DNA from 3 places in the Sphingopyxis sp. 550B genome. Region 1 is predicted to be linked to each of the others. Evidence: riboswitches for the same ligand, from Rfam matches in the RefSeq annotation. Region 1 holds a riboswitch; each other region holds the start of a gene.
What was found. Region 1 has a riboswitch for cobalamin ahead of cobO (cob(I)yrinic acid a,c-diamide adenosyltransferase). Riboswitches for the same ligand answer to the same signal wherever they lie in the genome.
Positions count from the first base shown of each region.

Region 2: another riboswitch for cobalamin. It lies ahead of AC2S9W_RS03635 (TonB-dependent receptor plug domain-containing protein); the one in region 1 lies ahead of cobO (cob(I)yrinic acid a,c-diamide adenosyltransferase).
Region 3: another riboswitch for cobalamin. It lies ahead of metE (5-methyltetrahydropteroyltriglutamate--homocysteine S-methyltransferase); the one in region 1 lies ahead of cobO (cob(I)yrinic acid a,c-diamide adenosyltransferase).

Region 1 covers NZ_CM171610.1:86,508-92,239, forward strand. Annotated here, with positions in the region: gene AC2S9W_RS00405 (TonB-dependent receptor plug domain-containing protein) at 1-1,640, opposite strand, end outside; cobalamin riboswitch at 1,787-1,976, opposite strand; gene AC2S9W_RS00410 (cobyrinic acid a,c-diamide synthase CobB) at 1,989-3,290, opposite strand; gene cobO (cob(I)yrinic acid a,c-diamide adenosyltransferase) at 3,287-3,895, opposite strand; cobalamin riboswitch at 4,007-4,228, opposite strand; gene AC2S9W_RS00420 (IS91 family transposase) at 4,751-5,732, opposite strand, start outside.
Region 2 covers NZ_CM171610.1:783,879-789,610, reverse strand. Annotated here, with positions in the region: gene AC2S9W_RS03645 (FecCD family ABC transporter permease) at 1-123, opposite strand, end outside; gene AC2S9W_RS03640 (ABC transporter substrate-binding protein) at 126-989, opposite strand; gene AC2S9W_RS03635 (TonB-dependent receptor plug domain-containing protein) at 1,006-2,934, opposite strand; cobalamin riboswitch at 3,115-3,335, opposite strand; gene AC2S9W_RS03630 (hypothetical protein) at 3,441-3,830, shown strand; gene AC2S9W_RS03625 (TonB-dependent receptor family protein) at 3,899-5,732, shown strand, end outside.
Region 3 covers NZ_CM171610.1:2,446,627-2,452,358, reverse strand. Annotated here, with positions in the region: gene leuA (2-isopropylmalate synthase) at 175-1,839, shown strand; gene AC2S9W_RS11460 (hypothetical protein) at 2,008-2,547, shown strand; cobalamin riboswitch at 2,625-2,827, shown strand; gene metE (5-methyltetrahydropteroyltriglutamate--homocysteine S-methyltransferase) at 2,944-5,250, shown strand; gene AC2S9W_RS11450 (acyl-CoA thioesterase) at 5,243-5,650, shown strand.

The DNA.
Region 1 (5,732 bases):
CCCGGCGAACGATCCTCGGCCACGATCCAGCTATAATTGCCGTCGAGCGTCAGCGCGCCCAGCGTCAGCGCCGCCGTCGCCTCGATCCCATGCGCCTCGCCGCGCGCGACATTGGAATAATAGCCCGAACGGCGCGTGGAATCGCCAGGGACCAGGCAGAGCGGATTGGGCGTGGTGGGCGAGCAGGAATTGAAGATGATCTGCCCGGTCGTGGTGCGATCGAACCAGACCCCGCCAACCGTCAGAGCGCGGCCGAACAATTGCTGCTCGATCCCTGCTTCCCAGCCATGCGCTTCCTCCGGGTCGAGCGCGACATTCCCATATTCGCTGAACATCTGATACAGCGTCGGCGCCTTGAAGCCTTCGCCATAGCTCGCGCGCAGGATGGTCCCGGTCGGCAGCCGCCAGACACCGCCCGCCGCAAACAGTGTCTGCCCGCCGAAGCGGTCGTGATCGTCATGGCGGACGCCGCCGTTGATCGTCAGCCCGTCCAGGGGCTCGACGCTGAGCTGGCCATAAAGGCTCGTCACGTCCGCCTTGCCGATCGCGAAGTCGGGAAGGGGCGTTGCCAGCGAACCCGAAGGCGAACGGCTGCGGAACCTCGACCGTTCATTCTCGACGCCGAAGACCGCGCTGACGCCGCGCGTGACATCGATATTGCCCTGATATTCCCAGCGGCGATTCTCTCCCTTGGCCTGAAGGCTGACTGGACGAGCACGCAGCGGCCCGTAATTGCTGCGATCGGTGTCGGTGTAGGAATAGGAAATCCGGTTGCGGAAACGCCCATCCAACAGGTCGAAGTTGGCGCCGGCATAGCTCACGAATTCCTCGTTGAGCGCGTAGTCCGGTGTATCGCCGCTCGTCGAATCGAGATTGACGCGCGCCTTGGAATAATAGCCGCGCACTTCGACGCTGAGGTTCGAAGCCAGCGCCAGTTCGGCGCGGCCCGTCACGCTGCGGTTGCGATAGCCGTCGCGCTCGCCGCCGCCAAAGGCTGGGGCGATCGCCGAAATGCCGTCGGTGGTGAAGCTTTGCCCACCAATGCGCCAGCTCAGTGGGCCCGTGCGGCCGCCGATCGCGGCGCGCGCGCTGACCGTGTTGCGCGACCCGGCCTCGATGTCGAAGCTGCCTTCCAGCGGTTTTTCGGGGATGGCCGTGACGATATTGACAACGCCGCCGATCGCCTGGCTGCCCCACAGGATCGATTGCGGACCACGCAGGATTTCGATCCGCTCCATGTCGCCGACCAGCAGGTTGGCGAAATTATAGCCGCCGCCGGCCGCCGCCGGATCGTTGAGCTTCACGCCATCGATCACGACAACGGTATGATCGGACTCGGCGCCGCGGATGCGCAGCGATGTCGCGGTGCCATAGCCGCCGTTGCGCGAAACGGTGATGCCCGGCGTGCGCAGCAGCAACTCGGTCGCGCCGATGTCCTGCGACCGGTCGATCGCCGCCTTGTCGAGCACGGTGATCGTAGACGGCACCTCGTCGAGTGCGAGCGGCGCGCGCGTCGCGGTGACGACGATGCTGTCCTCTTCGGACGTCGCGGCGGCGTTGGCGGCTTCTGCGGCCGATACGGGAAAGCCGGCTGCAAGTGCCGCCAGTGAAATGGAACTTCGAACAATAACACGGAACATAGGGTACCCCATCGACAAGACCATTCGGTCGCTGGGTCGATGGCGGCCCACCCTGATAGGCGAACGACATCGGCCCGCGCGGCCGCGCGGTCACCTTTGTCGTCTGTCGGGTTCACCCCCGTCCGCCCGGCACACCCTGTCCGCGCGAAAGACGACGGCGACGGGCAGGTCTCCTGGCTCGCGGGTCGACGCCGGTCCGGGCCGCCTTCTCAGGACCGATGGTCCCAATGGCATATGGCCCGATGGCTCTCCGCTTACAGTTGCAGGGGCAGCAGGGGTTTCGCACCCCATTCCCTTTCAATCCCCTTTCGGGGAACCTGTCGCGGCCCGCTCGTTAGGCAAATCGCGTCAGGCGATCAAGTGAAAGAAGCTGCCCGTCACAAGACCGGCGCGATGCCCGGCGGGGCCGAGATCGCGACCCGCCGCGTCGGCAAGCCGGGCGAAGGGGGTGCCTTCGTTCGTCGATGTGATGGTCGCATGATGATATTCATGCCCCCACAGCGGCGTTTCGGCATCGGCGAAGCGCGTCGGCGCGAACAGCCGCGCCTGCCGATAGCCGAGCGACATCTTCCGTTTCGCGAAGCTGGTATCGACCGGCAGCAGCCTCGCCATCGGATGCACGATGCCGTCCGCATCCTCGATGCTGCGGCCGAGCAGCATATAGCCGCCGCATTCGCCATGCACCGGCGCGCGCGCCGCGAAGGCGCGCAACCCCGCCATGAAGCGCGCATTGCCCGCCAGCCTGCCCGCGTGCAGTTCGGGATAGCCGCCGGGCAGCCAGCAGGCGTCGCAGTCCATCGGCGGCGCCTCGTCGGCGAGCGGCGAGAAGCCGCAAATCTCCGCGCCCGCATCGCGCCACCACGACGCCAGATGCGGATAGAAGAAGGCGAAGGCATCGTCGGCGGCGAGGGCGATGCGCTGCCCCGGCGGACGCAGGCGCGGTCGGACGGGCAAGGCCGGAGAGGTCGCACGCGCTGCCGCGCGGATCGCGGCGAGGTCGCAATCGCGCGCGACGATGGCCGCGACCGCATCGATCCGCTCGTCCAGCGCGCCATCTTCGCGCGCCTGCACCAGCCCGAGGTGGCGAGAGGCGACCGCCAGCGCCGGATCGCGGCGGATCATGCCGAACAGCGGCAGGTCGAGCGCGTCGAATCCTTCGGCGATCATCGCGGCGTGACGGTCGCTCGCAACGCGGTTGACGATGACGCCGGCCACCGACGGCGCGCCGGGAAAGGTCGCGAAGCCATGCGCGATCGCCGCGACGCTCTGGCCCGCGCCCTCGGCATCGACGACGAGCAGGACCGGCCAATCCGTCAGCCGCGCGACCTCGGCCGCCGTGCTGCCCTGGCCCGCGCCATCGAACAATCCCATCGCGGCTTCGGCGACGACCAGATCGGCACCGTAGGCCGCCTGCGCCGCCAGCCCCTTCAGCATCGCCGGCGTCATCGCGAAGCCGTCGAGATTGACCGATGGTCGCCCGGTCGCCACGGCGTGAAAGCCGGGGTCGATATAGTCGGGTCCGCATTTTGCCGCAGCGACGCCGAGTCCTTCGCGCAGGAAAGCGCGCTGCAGCCCGATCGCGACGAGCGTCTTGCCCGCCCCCGAGCGCGGCGCCGCGACCAGCAGTCCCGGCGCGAATTGGCCGCTCAAAACTCGATGCCCCGCTGCGCCTTCACGCCCGACCGGAACGGGTGCTTCACCTGCACCATCTCGGTGACGAGGTCGGCGGCTTCGATCAGCGCCTCGGGCGCATTGCGGCCGGTGACGATGACATGCTTCATCTCGCCTCGATCGAGCAGGCCCGCGATCACCTCGTCAACGGACAGATATTCGTAGCGCAATACGATGTTGAGTTCGTCGGCGACCACCATCGCGATGTCGGGATCGGCGATCATCCGCTTCACCTCGTCCCATCCGGCGCGCGCCCAGGCGATATCGCGCGCACGGTCCTGCGTGTCCCAGGTGAAGCCTTCGCCCATGACCTTGTGCTCGACCTGCCCGGGAAAGGCCGAATAGACGGCCTTCTCGCCAGTCGCCCAGCCGCCCTTGATGAACTGGACGATGCCGACCTTCATCCCGTGCCCCAGCGCGCGGCACACCATGCCGAAGGCGGCAGTCGACTTTCCCTTGCCCTTGCCGGTGTGGACGATCAGCAGGCCCTTTTCCTGCGTCTTGTCGGCCATGATCTTGGCTCTTGCAGCCTGCCGCTTGCGCGCCTTTTCATTGTGGCGTTCATTGATTTCGTCTTCGGTCATCTTTCCCTCCGGGCACGACATCGCTCTGGCGCGGCGCCGACCGGCACCGCACCGCTGATTTTCGTCGCCCGAACGGGTGATCCGTGCCCTGGCCTTTCCCTGGACCGAGGCATTGAGCGACCCACGCCGGCAGGTCTCCTGGCTCGCGGGTCGTCGCTTGATGCACGCCTTCCCAGGTCGCCCCAGTGGCAGACCCGGTCGGGGACCGGGTCGGTGCATCGCGCTCGCCGCTTACAGTTGCAGGGACAGCCATGGCTTCGGCCTGCCGCGAACGGACGGCCTCACCATATTCCCTATTATGCCCTCGCGGGCACCGGCGCGGTTGCGCAAAGGCAGATGCCTTCACTCATCCGGAATTAGCGCATGATCCATCTTAATCAACATCCACGGTGATCCTGTCCCTAACGGCTGTTGGCGTCCATTGCCGCCGGATCGGTTGTCAAATGTCCGCTTCCAACGATTCGCGCCGCGGAAAACCGGCGACCGAGGCTGGAATCGTGCGGCCAGGTGAGCCTGCTTTCCCGGCCATGTCGGTACGATGCCGACGGTCCGCTAACGTTGAGAGTTTCAGACGCCGCCAGGCGTCAGAAAGTCTTCGGTGCCCGAACCGCGGTGGTCATGAGCCGAGCTATGGGGAAAGCTGTTTTGCGCTGATGGTGGGGTAGCCGGGCGCAGCCCAAAAGCGGACGCTTCCGGTAGCGGAGCGTCTGGATATGGGTCGAAAAAGCGGACGTGCAAAAGCAGACGGGCCGATTTTGGTGGTGTGACGTCTGCTTTTGAGCAGGGCCAGCGCAAGCGGGTCCGCTTCCAGGCGCGGGTCTGCCCTGGATGGTGTTGGCGATAGGCCGTGCCGGGTCACGGCGCCTGTATCCCGGATGACGGTGCCGGAGAGGGCGGCGCACGCGGGAGGTAGCGGCGCTCGAAAACCTCGATGATGATCATGGTGCCGCCACAGCAAGGGCATAGCGGTTGAGCTTTGAGGTCGGCGGGTTGATCGTCGTCTGGTGAAGGTGCGACGCTGAGCAGGCGGCGAGCGCGTTCGAGATGATACTTGCGCCTGGCGCTGGCGAGCAGTCCATAGTGGCGGATCCGATGGAACCCACGCGGCAGGGCGTGGAGGAGAAAGCGGCGGATGAACTCGTCAGCAGCGAGCGTCATGACCTGCTGCCGTCCGGCGCCGGACTTGCGGTAATCCTTGTAGCGGAAGGTGACCCCGACCTCATCGAACCGGAGAAGGCGGCTGTTCGATATCGCGACCCGGTGGGTGTAGCGTGACAGATAGGCGAGCACCGCCTCGGGCCCAGCGAACGGTGGCTTGGCATAGACGACCCAGCGCTTCTTGCGGACCGGCGAGAGGTGCCGCAGGAACGCGCGTCGTTCGGCGAGATGCGTGAGGCTGCCAAAGAGGGCGAGCTGCCCGCGGTCATGGAGCGCGCGCAGCCGGGTTAGGAACAGGCGTCGGAACAGGGCACCAAGCACGCGGACCGGCAGCAGGAAGGCGGGGCGTGCGGATATCCAGCGTGTTCCATCGCGCGAGATGCCGCCGCCGGGCACGATCATGTGGATATGGGGATGATGGGTCAGCGCCGAGCCCCATGTGTGGAGGACGGCGGTGATGCCGATCCGGGCGCCGAGGTGCTTCGGGTCGGCGGCAATCGTCAGCATCGTATCGGCCGCCGCCTTGAACAGCAGGTCATAGACGAGCGCCTTGTTGTGGAAGGCGATCGCGGCGACCTCGGCAGGCAGCGTGAACACGACGTGGAAATAGCCGACCGGGAGGAGGTCGGCCTCGCGGGCCTCGAGCCAGGTGCGTGCAGCAGCGCCCTGGCACCTCGGG
Region 2 (5,732 bases), 700 kb from region 1:
GGCGGCAAACAGGCGGGCGAGCGGCAGGTCGACGGTGCCGAAGCACAGCGAAGCTGCCGCCACGCCGCATGCAAGCGCGAGCAGCGCCAGCGTCAGCCGCCGGGGCGATCGGGCGTCGCGCATCGTCATCGGCGCGCGCCGTCGTGGCGCTGGATCTGCCCGGCAAGGCGGTGCACGGCCGCCCCATAAGCGGGGCCGCCGCAAACGGTCCACGCCTCCGGCACGCTGAGCCGCGGAATGCCCCGAAGCGCGGGATGATGCAGCATCTCGCTGCCCTGATCGGTGATGGTGTCGCTCGCGCTTTCGACGATCAGGAAATCGGGGTTCGCCGCCACCATCTCCTCGAGGCTCAGTTGCGACAGCGGCGGCTTGCCCAGCTTTGCGGCAAGATTGACCAGCCCGACGCGCCCCATCATTTCGTCGATCAGCGTCCCCGTCCCGGTCATGTAGCCGCGCCGCTGGTAATAGGCGGCGACCCGGCCGCGCCCCGGGCGGGGCACGCCGGCGAGGTCGCGCTCCATCCGCGCGATCAGCGCTTCGCCGCGCGCCGGATCGCCGAGCGCGGTCGCGGTCAGGCGGATCGTCCGGCGGATGACGTCGAAGCTGTCGGCGGTCGGCAGGTCGAGCGTCCGAAAGCTGCCGCGCGGCAGCGCCGCGACCGCCGCGCTGCCGCTCGCGGGCATGCCGACGATCAGGTCGGGCGCCGCGACCAGTATCTGTTCGGCGGCGTTGCGGATCAGCGGCAGCCCGCGCGCCGCCGCGGCGGCCGCGGACATGCCGGGGTCGGTCGCGTTGCGCGTCAGCCCGGCGATCCGGTCGCGGTCGGCGAGCGCGAGCAGCAGCTGGTCGGCGCACAGGTTGAGCGACACGACGCGCTGCGGCGCGGCCGGTGGCGTCGCCGGCGCCGCGCGGCCGCCCTGCTGCGCCCACAGTGCGCCGCCGCCGGCGAGCAGCAGCGCGAGCGCGGGCAGGGCGGCGTGCGGGGTCAAGCGGGTTCCTCTTCCCTCAGAAGCGCAGGCGGACGCCGCCATAGGCGGCCCGGCCCGGCGTCGCGATGCTGAAAACCTCCTCATAGTCGACCCCGAGCAGATTCTCGACGCGCCCGAAGACCGAGATGGCATCGGTCACCCGGTAATCGGCGCCAAGGTTGACGAGCACATAGTCCTTCATCGCGACCACGACCGGGACATAGCTGGGGTCGATATAGGCGAGGTCGGTCGTGCGGCCGTTGTAGCGCAGCGTCAGGGTCCCCGCAAAGCGCTGGTCGCTGCTCGACACGGTGGTGTTGAAGCTGGCGATATGCTTCGGCCGCCGCACTTCGGGCGCGCCGTTCTCGCGCGCCTTGATCCAGCTGTAGGCGAGGTCGAAGCGAAGCTGCGGCAGCGGCCGCGCGCTGGCGAAGGCCTCGATGCCGTGCTGCTTGCTCGTCGTCGCGCGGTTCGCCGGAGTCGCGGTGAAGTCGGGCGCCGGATAGTCGGTGAAGATCTCGTCCTTCAGCGTCGAATCGAACCAGGTCGCCCCGACCGTCGCCCAGTCGTCGGCGCCGAAGCTCTGCTCGATCCCCGCTTCCCAGCCCTCGGACTTTTCGGGTTTCAGGTCGGGATTGCCGATGTAGCGGCCGTCGATATAGCCGAACAGCTCGAAATAGCCCGGATTCTTGACCCCGGTGCCATAGGCGCCGCGGATGCGCGTGCCGGTCGGAAGGCGATAGCTGCCCTGGACGCGCCAGGTCGTCGCATCGTCGAAGCGGTTGTTGTCGTCGTGGCGCAGCGACGCGCCGAGCGAGAGCGCGCCCGCGGTCAGCTCATATTGGGCGACCAGCCCCAGATTGTCGGTGTGGCGCTTTCCCTGAAAGGCGCCCGGCGTCAGCGTGCGGAAGGCCTCGCGCTCGACATCGACCGCACCGGTCAGCCGGTGGGCGATCGCATCGGTCCCGAAGCGGATGCTCGAGGTCAGCGATCCCTTGTAGCGCTGTCCCTTGCTGCCATAGTCCAACCCGAAGGGGGAGCGGCCGTGGCGCGCGGTGTCGGAAAGCTGCCCCGACAGGCTGGTCACCCAGCGCCCGTCGAGCGCGGTCAGTTCGGCCGCCAGCAGGGCATGGAAGGATTCGGTCTCGACATGGACGCCGGGGCTGTCGACGATATAGCCGAAGCGCGGGCTCGTCGTATCATATTCGCTGTCGTTGTTGTCGGCGTCGCTGAAGCCATAGCGCAGCACGGCGTTCAGCCGGAAGGCGTCGCTCGGCGTCCAGCCCAGCTTCGCGCTCGCGCCGACCGTCTGCATCCCGACGTCGCGCACCCCGCCGCGCGCGGTCGGATAGCCGTTCGCGCCGTAATAGGTACCGGTGATCGCATAGTCGAAGCTGTCCGATGCGCCCGCGGCGCGGGCGCTGCCGGCGACGGTGCCGAACGACCCGCCCTCGATCCGGGCGCTCAGGCCCGGCGCCTCGCGTCCCGACAGGGTGATGTAATGGATCACGCCGCCGATCGCGTCGGAGCCATAGAGCGACGATTGCTGGCCGCGCAGCACCTCGATCCGCGCGGCGGGGTCGGCGAGCAGACCGCCGAAATCGAACTGGCCCTGATAGGGGTCGGCGACCTCGATGCCGTCGACCAGGACGAGGACGTGATTGGCTTCGCTGCCGCGGATGCGGATATCGGTCATGCCGCCGAGGCCGCCGGTGCGGCTGACCGCGACGCCGGGCACGTCGCGCAGCACGTCGGAAACGATGCGCGTCTGGCGCTGTTCGAGCGCTTCGCTGTCGATCGCCGTGACCGAGGCGCCGAGCTGGTCCGCCCGGACCCCTTCGCCCGAACGCGAGGCAGTGACGATGATCGCGTCGCCGGGGCGCGGGTCGGCGGCGGCATCGCCGGTCTGGGCCAGCGCCGGCGACGTCGCCGCCAGCGCCACGATGGAAAGGCCGTATTTCAACATGGGAGTCCCCCATGCGCCGAGAGCGAAGGCGGGGACCTGCCGAGCCGCGTGCGCGATCGACCGGCGCACGGGCGGCGGGCTGGCGCAAGGCGCCCGCATTTCGTGCCCCGAAGCGGCCCCGGCCGCTGGGTCGTCGCTCGACGGAGTTCTCCGTGCCCTGGCCTTTCCCTGGACCGAGGCATTGAGCGACCCGCGCCGGCAGGTCTCCTGGCTCGCGGGTCGTCGCTTGATGCACGCCTTCCCAGGTCGCCCCAGTGGCAGACCCGGTCGGGGACCGGGTCGGTGCATCGCGCTCGCCGCTTACAGTTGCAGGGACAGCCCCGGTTTCGAAGGCCCGGCCGGACCCCCTTACCGCGTTCCCTTTTAAGCCCCATCGGGGCACCGGCGCGATCAATGCAAGGTTGCCCTTGCGGCGCCCGCCCATAGCGCCTCGGCATATTTTGGCAATCGGCTTTTGCGGGGCCTGCGCGCTTGCCCGAACCGTCCGCCGGGACTAGGAGCGCGGCGTGGCCGATCTTTCCGCCTTCCGCCGACCGGGCTGGCTGCTGCTACCGGTGCTTCTCGCGCTGCTCGCGCGGGTGCTGGTCGCGCCGGGCTGGATGATCGGGCCCGATGCCGGGGGTTCGATCACCGTCCGCGTCTGTTCGGACCCGTCGAACCCCGGCGGGACGATGACCATCCCGGTCCAGACCGCGGGCGATCATCCCGATGGCGAGGGGCAGCAGCATTGCCCGTGGGGCGCGCTCGCGGTGGCGCCGATCGTGCCCGATGCCCCGGCACTGCCCGCGGCGCCGGCACCGGCCGCCCCCACGCCGCTGGCGATCCCCTCGCTCGGCTTCGCGCCGGGCATCGCCTCGCCGCTTCCTCCCAGCACCGGCCCGCCCGCCTTCGCCTGATTCAGACCGATCGCCGGCCGCGCTTCCGCGCGCGCCGGCCTTGCCTGATTTTCAGCGAAGGATTTTCCATGACCCGTTCCGTTACCCGCGCGGCGCCCCTGCCGGCGCTCGCCCTCGCCCTGTCGTTTTCCCCGGTGCCCTTTTCCCCCGCCGCTCACGCCGAGGAGGCGACGATCATCGTCACCGCGCCGACGCTCGCCGACGCCGCGCAGCAGCGCGCGGCGCAGACCCCCGGCGGCACCGATGTCGTCACGCATCAGGATTATGCCGACAAGACGATCGTGTCGCTGCGCGATACGCTCGCCTTCTCGCCCGGCGTCTACCTCCAGCCGCGCTATGGGCAGGAGGTGCGCCTCGCGATCCGCGGCTCGGGCCTCTCGCGCGGCTTCCACATGCGCGGCGTCACGCTGTTGCAGGACGGGGTGCCGATCAACCTCGCCGACGACAATGGTGATTTTCAGGAGCTGGAGCCGATCTTCTTCGACCATCTCGAAGTCTATCGCGGCGCCAATGCGCTGCGCTTCGGTTCGGGAACGCTGGGCGGCGCGATCAACGGCGTGACTCCGACCGGGCGCACCGCCCACGGCGTCTATCTGCGCGGCGACGCCGGCAGCTTCGGCCTGCTGCGCGGCCTGGTTTCGGCGGGCGTCGCCAGCGGGCCGGTCGACGCCTGGGGCGCGGTCAGCGCCGACACGTCGGACGGCGACCGCGACCATGCGCGGCGCCGCAGCCTGCGCTTCCACGGCAATGTCGGGCTAACGCTCGGCGACGGGGTCGCGACGCGCTTCTATGCGAGCATCAACCGCATCCGCCAGCAATTGCCGGGCGCGCTGACCGAGGCGCAGGCGCTGACCGCCCCGCGCGGCGCCAATGCGGGCAGCATCGCGGGCGATCAGCGACGCGACATCGATTCGCTGCGCTTGCAGAACCGCACCCGCTTCGACCTCGGCACCGCGACGCTCGAGGTCGGGGGTTTCGTCAACGCGAAATCGCTCTTTCACCCGATCTTTCAGCTGATCGACCAGAAATCGACCGACGTCGGCGGGTTCGCGCGGCTCGACTATGCCGCGGGGCCGGTCGAGGTGACGCTGGGGGGCGAGATTCGCCGTGGCAGCACCCACGCGCGGCAGTTCGTCAACGTCGCCGGCCGGCGCGGCGCGCTGACCCTCGACGCCGATCAGGAGGCGCGGACCGCGAACCTCTATGGCGAACTGCGCGTGCGGCCGGTGCCGCCGGTGACGCTGATCGCGGGGGGCGTCTATGCCGATGGCATGCGCAAGCGGCGCGTCGGCTTTTCGGCGACCCCGGCCGCCGACGGGCGCGTCGCGTTCGACGCCTTTTCGCCCAAGTTCGGCGTGCTGGTCGAACCGGCGGAGCATGTCCAGATCTTCGCCAACTACAGCCGCTCGGCCGAATTTCCCGGTTTCGGGGAGGTGTTCCAGTCGATCGGCATGCCGCCCGCCAGCGCGCTGATCGCCGACATCCGGCCGCAGCGCGCCTGGACGGCGGAGATCGGCACGCGCGGAACGATGGGTCCGGTGCGTTGGGACGTCGCCTGGTATCGCGCGGCGATCACCGGCGAGATGCTGCAATATACGGTGAACGGCAGCATCCCCGCCGCCACCTTCAACGCCGACCGGACGCTGCATCGGGGGGTGGAGGCCGGGCTGGAGCTGACCCTCGCACCCTGGCTGCGGCTGCGCCAGACCTATGCCTACAGCGACTTCCGCTTCCGGGGCGACGCGCAGTTCGGCGACAATCGCCTGCCGGTGGTGCCGAGGCATGTCTATCGGGCGGAGGTCCGCATCGGCGGCGAGGCGCTGCACGTCGCGCCGACGCTCGAATGGGTGCCGCAGGGACCGTGGGCCGATTATGCCAACCGGGTGCGCACGCCGGGCTATG
Region 3 (5,732 bases), 1.9 Mb from region 1:
CCAAGCCCGCGCTTTTTGGTCATGAGCGCGGGCGATGCACATGCGCGGCCTCCTTCTTCTGCGACTTACACGCCCTTGGGCGTGACTTTCGGCCTGCGCCTTTCGCGGTGGGCCACGCGCTCAAGGGCCTGACGACACAGCATCCGAATCCACACAAGCAGAAGAAGCCAACCCATGCCCATGCTCCGCGACCCCTCGGCCAAGTACCGACCCTTTCCGCAGGTCCCGCTGGAAAACCGCCAGTGGCCCGCCCGCACGATCACCAAGGCCCCGATCTGGCTCTCGACCGATCTGCGCGACGGCAACCAGGCGCTGATCGATCCGATGGACGCCGAAAAGAAGACGCGCTTCTTCGACCTGCTCGTCAAATGCGGGCTCAAGGAGATCGAGGTCGGCTTCCCTGCCTCGGGCGCGACCGACTTCGACTATATCCAGAACCTCGTCCGCTCGGGCCGCATCCCCGACGACGTCACGCCGCAGGTGCTGACGCAGGCGCGCGCCGACCTGATCCGCACCAGCTTCGACAGCCTGGCGGGCGCTAAGACCGCGATCGTCCACCTCTACAACGCGGTCAGCCCCGCGTGGCGCCGCATCGTCTTCGGCATGGAGATGCCCGAGATCAAACAGATCGCCATCGACGGCGCGAAGCAGCTGCGCGACAATGCCGCGCGCCTGCCCGGCACCGACTGGCGCTTCGAATACAGCCCCGAGACCTTCTCGACCGCGGAGATCGATTTCAGCATCGAATGCTGCGCCGCGGTGATGGACGTGCTCCAGCCGACGGCGGACAAGCCGATCATCCTCAACCTGCCCGCGACGGTCGAGGCGGCGACGCCGAACATCTATGCCGACCAGATCGAATATTTCTGCAAGCATCTGCCGAACCGCGACCGCGCGCTGATCAGCCTGCACACGCACAACGACCGCGGCACCGGGGTCGCGGCGGCCGAACTCGGCCTGCTCGCGGGCGCCGACCGCGTCGAGGGCTGCCTGTTCGGAAACGGCGAGCGCACCGGCAACACCTGCCTCGTCACCATCGCGCTCAACATGTACACGCAGGGCGTCGACCCCGAACTGGACTTCTCCGACATCGATCAGGTCATCCAGACGGTCGAATATTGCAACCAGTTGCCGGTCCACCCGCGCCACCCCTATGGCGGCGAACTGGTCTACACCGCCTTTTCGGGCAGCCACCAGGACGCGATCAAGAAGGGGTTCGCGGCGCGCGAGCGGCAGAACGACGACAAGTGGGAAGTCCCCTACCTGCCGATAGACCCCGCCGATCTGGGGCGCAGCTACGAAGCGGTGATCCGCGTCAACAGCCAGTCGGGCAAGGGCGGCGTCGCCTGGGTGCTCGAACAGGACAAGGGGCTGAAGCTGCCGAAGAAAATGCAGGCGAGCTTCAGCCACATCGTCCAGGCGGTGGCGGACCAGACGAGCCGAGAGCTGACCGCCGACGACATCTGGACCGCCTTCGAGGGACATTATCTGGCGGCGGACGGCAAGCGCTTCCAGCTCGTGAGCTGGGCGGAAAGCCAGAGCGGCGCCGACCGCATCTTCGCGGGCAAGCTGACCATCGACGGCGCCGAGCGCAGCATCAGCGGCCGCGGCAACGGCCTGATGTCGAGCGTCGTCGCCGCGCTGGCCGAATCGGGCGGCCCGGCGATGGACATCGTCGATTATTCGGAACATGCGATCGGCCAGGGCAGCAATGTGCAGGCCGCCGCCTATGTCGAATGCCGCACCCCCGACGGCCGCAGCCTGTTCGGCTGCGGTCTCGACACCGATGTCGCGACCGCCAGCGTGCGCGCGATCCTGTCGGCGGCGAACGCGATCTGATCCGGTCGCGGAGGCGGGCGCGGCGCGGGCCGCCCCGGCCTCCGCGCACCCCTTCCCTCTCCCGTCCGCCGCATCCCGGTCACGACTGGCCCGATCGGCGTTTCGCGGCGCGCGCATTTGGTCCTAAGCCGATGCGCGCAGCCGGGGGGCGGCGAAGGAGAAGGACCCGTGAACGCATCCCAGGCCCCGTCCGCCAGCGGCCCGAGCGCGTCCGCCGCGCCCACCGGGCCGCTCCCCGCCGACGGGGGAAGCAGCGACCTGTTCTGGAGCCTGCAATATTGCCGCGCGAGCGCGCTGTCGCTGACCCGTCTCGAACTGGCGCTCGCCAGCAGCGACCGGCAGCGGATCGTCGAGGCGATCGACCGCCTCCACGCGCTCGACCGCGAAATCGAGCGCAGGGTCGCAAGCCTGCCGCCGCCGCCCGATCCCGACCCCGAGCGCGAGGCGATCGACCGGCACCTCGACCGCGAGAAGATGGCAGTGGCGTTCGAGAAGCTGGCGCTCGCCAGCGGGATCAGCGGCCCCGCCCTCGCATCGCCGCCCACCTTCGCGGCGCGCACGCGGCCCGAACCCGAGCTTTCTCATGAGGTCGATGGGCCGCCCTTCGATCGCCGGCGGACCCATATTCTCGCCTCGCACGGTCCGAAGATCGCGCTCCTGCTGGCGATCGCGGCCGCCACCGCCGCGCTGCTGGCGACTGCCTTTTAGGATAGGGTCAGTCACCACGCCGCGAGACACATATAAAGATTTCTTTATATAGCGCTTGACAGGATCGTCGCGGCGCCTATTCTGCATGCTGTCGAGGTTCTTCGCGCCGGGCATCTGGGGCGGAGCGAAGATGGGAAGCCGGTGCGAAACCGGCGCTGCCCCCGCAACTGTAAGCGGCGAGCGGCGGTCGATCATGCCACTGGTTCGGCAAGGAACCGGGAAGGCCAGACCGCTGCGGCGACCCGCGAGCCAGGAGACCTGCCTCGTCAGATACGTCCTCCGGCGGGGTGCCCGGTCAGGCCGCATGCATGGCTGCGTCCGACCCTTGCCCTGCGGACGCGGGATATCGTGCGTTCGCGTCTGTCCGTCGCCCTTGCCCCCTGCAAGGTGCTCGAAATGACTGTCAGCGTCGCCACTTTAGGCTTTCCCCGCATCGGCCTTCGCCGCGAACTCAAGGTCGCGCTCGAATCCTACTGGTCGGGCAAATCGACCCTCGCCGACCTGCATGCGGCGGCGGCCGGCCTGCGCGTCGCCCACTGGGCGCGGCAGAAGGCGCTGGGGGCCGACATCCTGCCGTCGAACGATTTTTCGCTCTACGACCATGTGCTCGACATCTCGGCGCTGATCGGCGCCGTCCCCGCGCGCTACGACTGGGACGGCGAGACGGTCGATACCGATCTCTATTTCGCGATGGCGCGCGGCGCGCAGGGCGATCCGGCGCACGCCGGGTGCGGCCACGCCGCCGATACGACCGCGCAGGAGATGACAAAATGGTTCGACACCAACTATCATTTCCTCGTCCCCGAACTCACCGCCGGCCAGACCTTCCGCATCGCCTCGACCAAGATCTTCGACGAATATGACGAAGCGAAGGCGCTGGGGTATCAGACGCGCCCGGTGCTGCTCGGCCCGGTCAGCTACCTGATGCTCGCCAAAGGCAAGGCGGTCGAACCGCTCGCCCTGCTTCCCGCGCTGCTCGACACCTATGCCGAGATTCTCGCGCGGCTGGCGAAACAGGGCGCCGACTGGGTGCAGATCGACGAGCCCTGCCTCGTCCTCGATCTCGACGATGCGCAGCGCGCCGCGTTCGAGCGCGCCTATGCGCGGCTGGCGACGGCGGGGCCGCGCCTGATGCTCACCCCCTATTTCGGCGGCCTCGGCGACAATCTGGACCTCGCCGCCGAACTGCCCGTCCACGGCCTCCACCTCGACCTCGTCCGCGCGCCCGAACAGCTCGGCCCGGCACTCGACAAGGTGCGGCCGCACGTCCTGCTGTCGCTCGGCATCGTCGACGGCCGCAACATCTGGCGCGCCAACCTTCCCGACCTTTACTGGCGGCTCAAGGAGTTGGCGGCGACGCGCGACCTGATCCTCGCGCCGTCCTGTTCGCTGCTCCACGTTCCGGTCGATCTAGCGCTCGAAACCGCGCTCGATCCCGAAATCGCGCAATGGCTGGCTTTCGCGGCGCAAAAGATCGAGGAACTCGCCGCGCTCGCCAGGGCGTTGAACGAAGGCGAGGATGCCGCCTTCGCCGCCTTTTCGGCGTCGCGGATGGCCGCGGTCGCCCGGGCGACCTCGCCCCGCATCCACGATCCCGCCGTCGCCGCGCGCCTTGCCGCGCTCGATGCGGACGCCGCGCGCCGGGCCGCGCCCTTCGCCGCCCGCCGCGAGGCGCAGCGCCGGCGCCTTCCGCTTCCCCGCTATCCGACCACGACGATCGGCTCCTTTCCCCAGACGGCGGAGGTCCGCAAGGCGCGCGCCGCGCATATTCGGGGCGAAATCGACGATGCGGCCTATGACCGCTATCTGAAGGTCGAAACCCGCGCCGCGATCAAGTGGCAGGAGGAGATCGGCCTCGACGTCCTCGTCCACGGCGAGTTCGAGCGCAACGACATGGTGCAATATTTCGGCGAACGGCTTGCCGGTTTCGCCTTCACCCGCAGCGGCTGGGTGCAGAGCTATGGCTCGCGCTGCGTGCGGCCGCCGATCCTCTATGGCGACGTGTCGCGTCCGCGGCCGATGACGGTCGACTGGTGGCGCTATGCCCAGGATCAGACCGACCGGCCGGTGAAGGGCATGCTCACCGGCCCGGTGACGATCCTCAACTGGTCGTTCGTCCGCGACGACCAGCCACGCGAAGCGAGCTGCCGCCAGATCGCGCTGGCGATCCGCGACGAGGTGCTGGACCTGGAGGCCGCGGGCGCCGCGATCGTCCAGATCGACGAGGCGGCGCTGCGCGAAGGGCTGCCGCTGCGCCGCGGCGAATGGCCGCATTATCTGGGCTGGGCGGTCGAATGCTTTCGCATCGCGGCCTCCGGCGTGCGCGACGACACGCAGATTCACACCCACATGTGCTATTCGGAATTCAACGACATCCTTCCCGCGATCGGTGCGATGGACGCCGACGTCATCTCGATCGAAACCGCGCGGTCGCAGATGGAGCTGCTCGGGGCCTTCGCAAGCTATGCCTATCCGAACGAGATCGGTCCCGGCGTCTATGACATCCATTCGCCGCGCATTCCGGCCGAGCGCGAGATGACCGACCTGCTGACCCTCGCCGGACGGCACCTGCCGCCCGATCAAATCTGGGTGAATCCCGATTGCGGGCTCAAGACGCGCAAGTGGGACGAGGTGCGACCGGCCCTCGTCTCGATGGTCGCCGCGGCGCAGCGGATGCGGATTCGGGAGGCCTATGATGCCTGACGAAACCATGCCCGCGGACCAGCCCACGATCCGCGTCACCGCGATGCCCGCCAACGCCAATGTCTATGGCGACATCTTCGGCGGCTGGCTGATGGCTCAGATGGACCTGGCCGCGTCTTCGGTCGCATCGCTCCACGCGCGCGGCCGGGCGGTCACGGTCTCGGTGGAGGGCATGGCCTTCCACCGCCCCGTGTTCGTCGGCGACGAGGTGTCGGTTTTCGGCCGGCTGATGAAGGTCGGGCGGACCTCCATGCATGTCGAGGTCGAAGCCTGGGCACGCGACCGCCATGCCGAGGACGGGCACAAGGTGACGCAGGCGGTCTTCATCTTCGTCGCCGTCGGCCCCGACCGGCGCCCGCGCGCGCTCGGCCGCCCGGCCGCCGTTCCTCCGCAGTCCTGACCGGTTCGCACTTGTGACAGGCGGCCGCGATCCCCCTTGCACAGCCTTCCGTTTACGTTAAGGTCAGCCGAAACCTCTATTC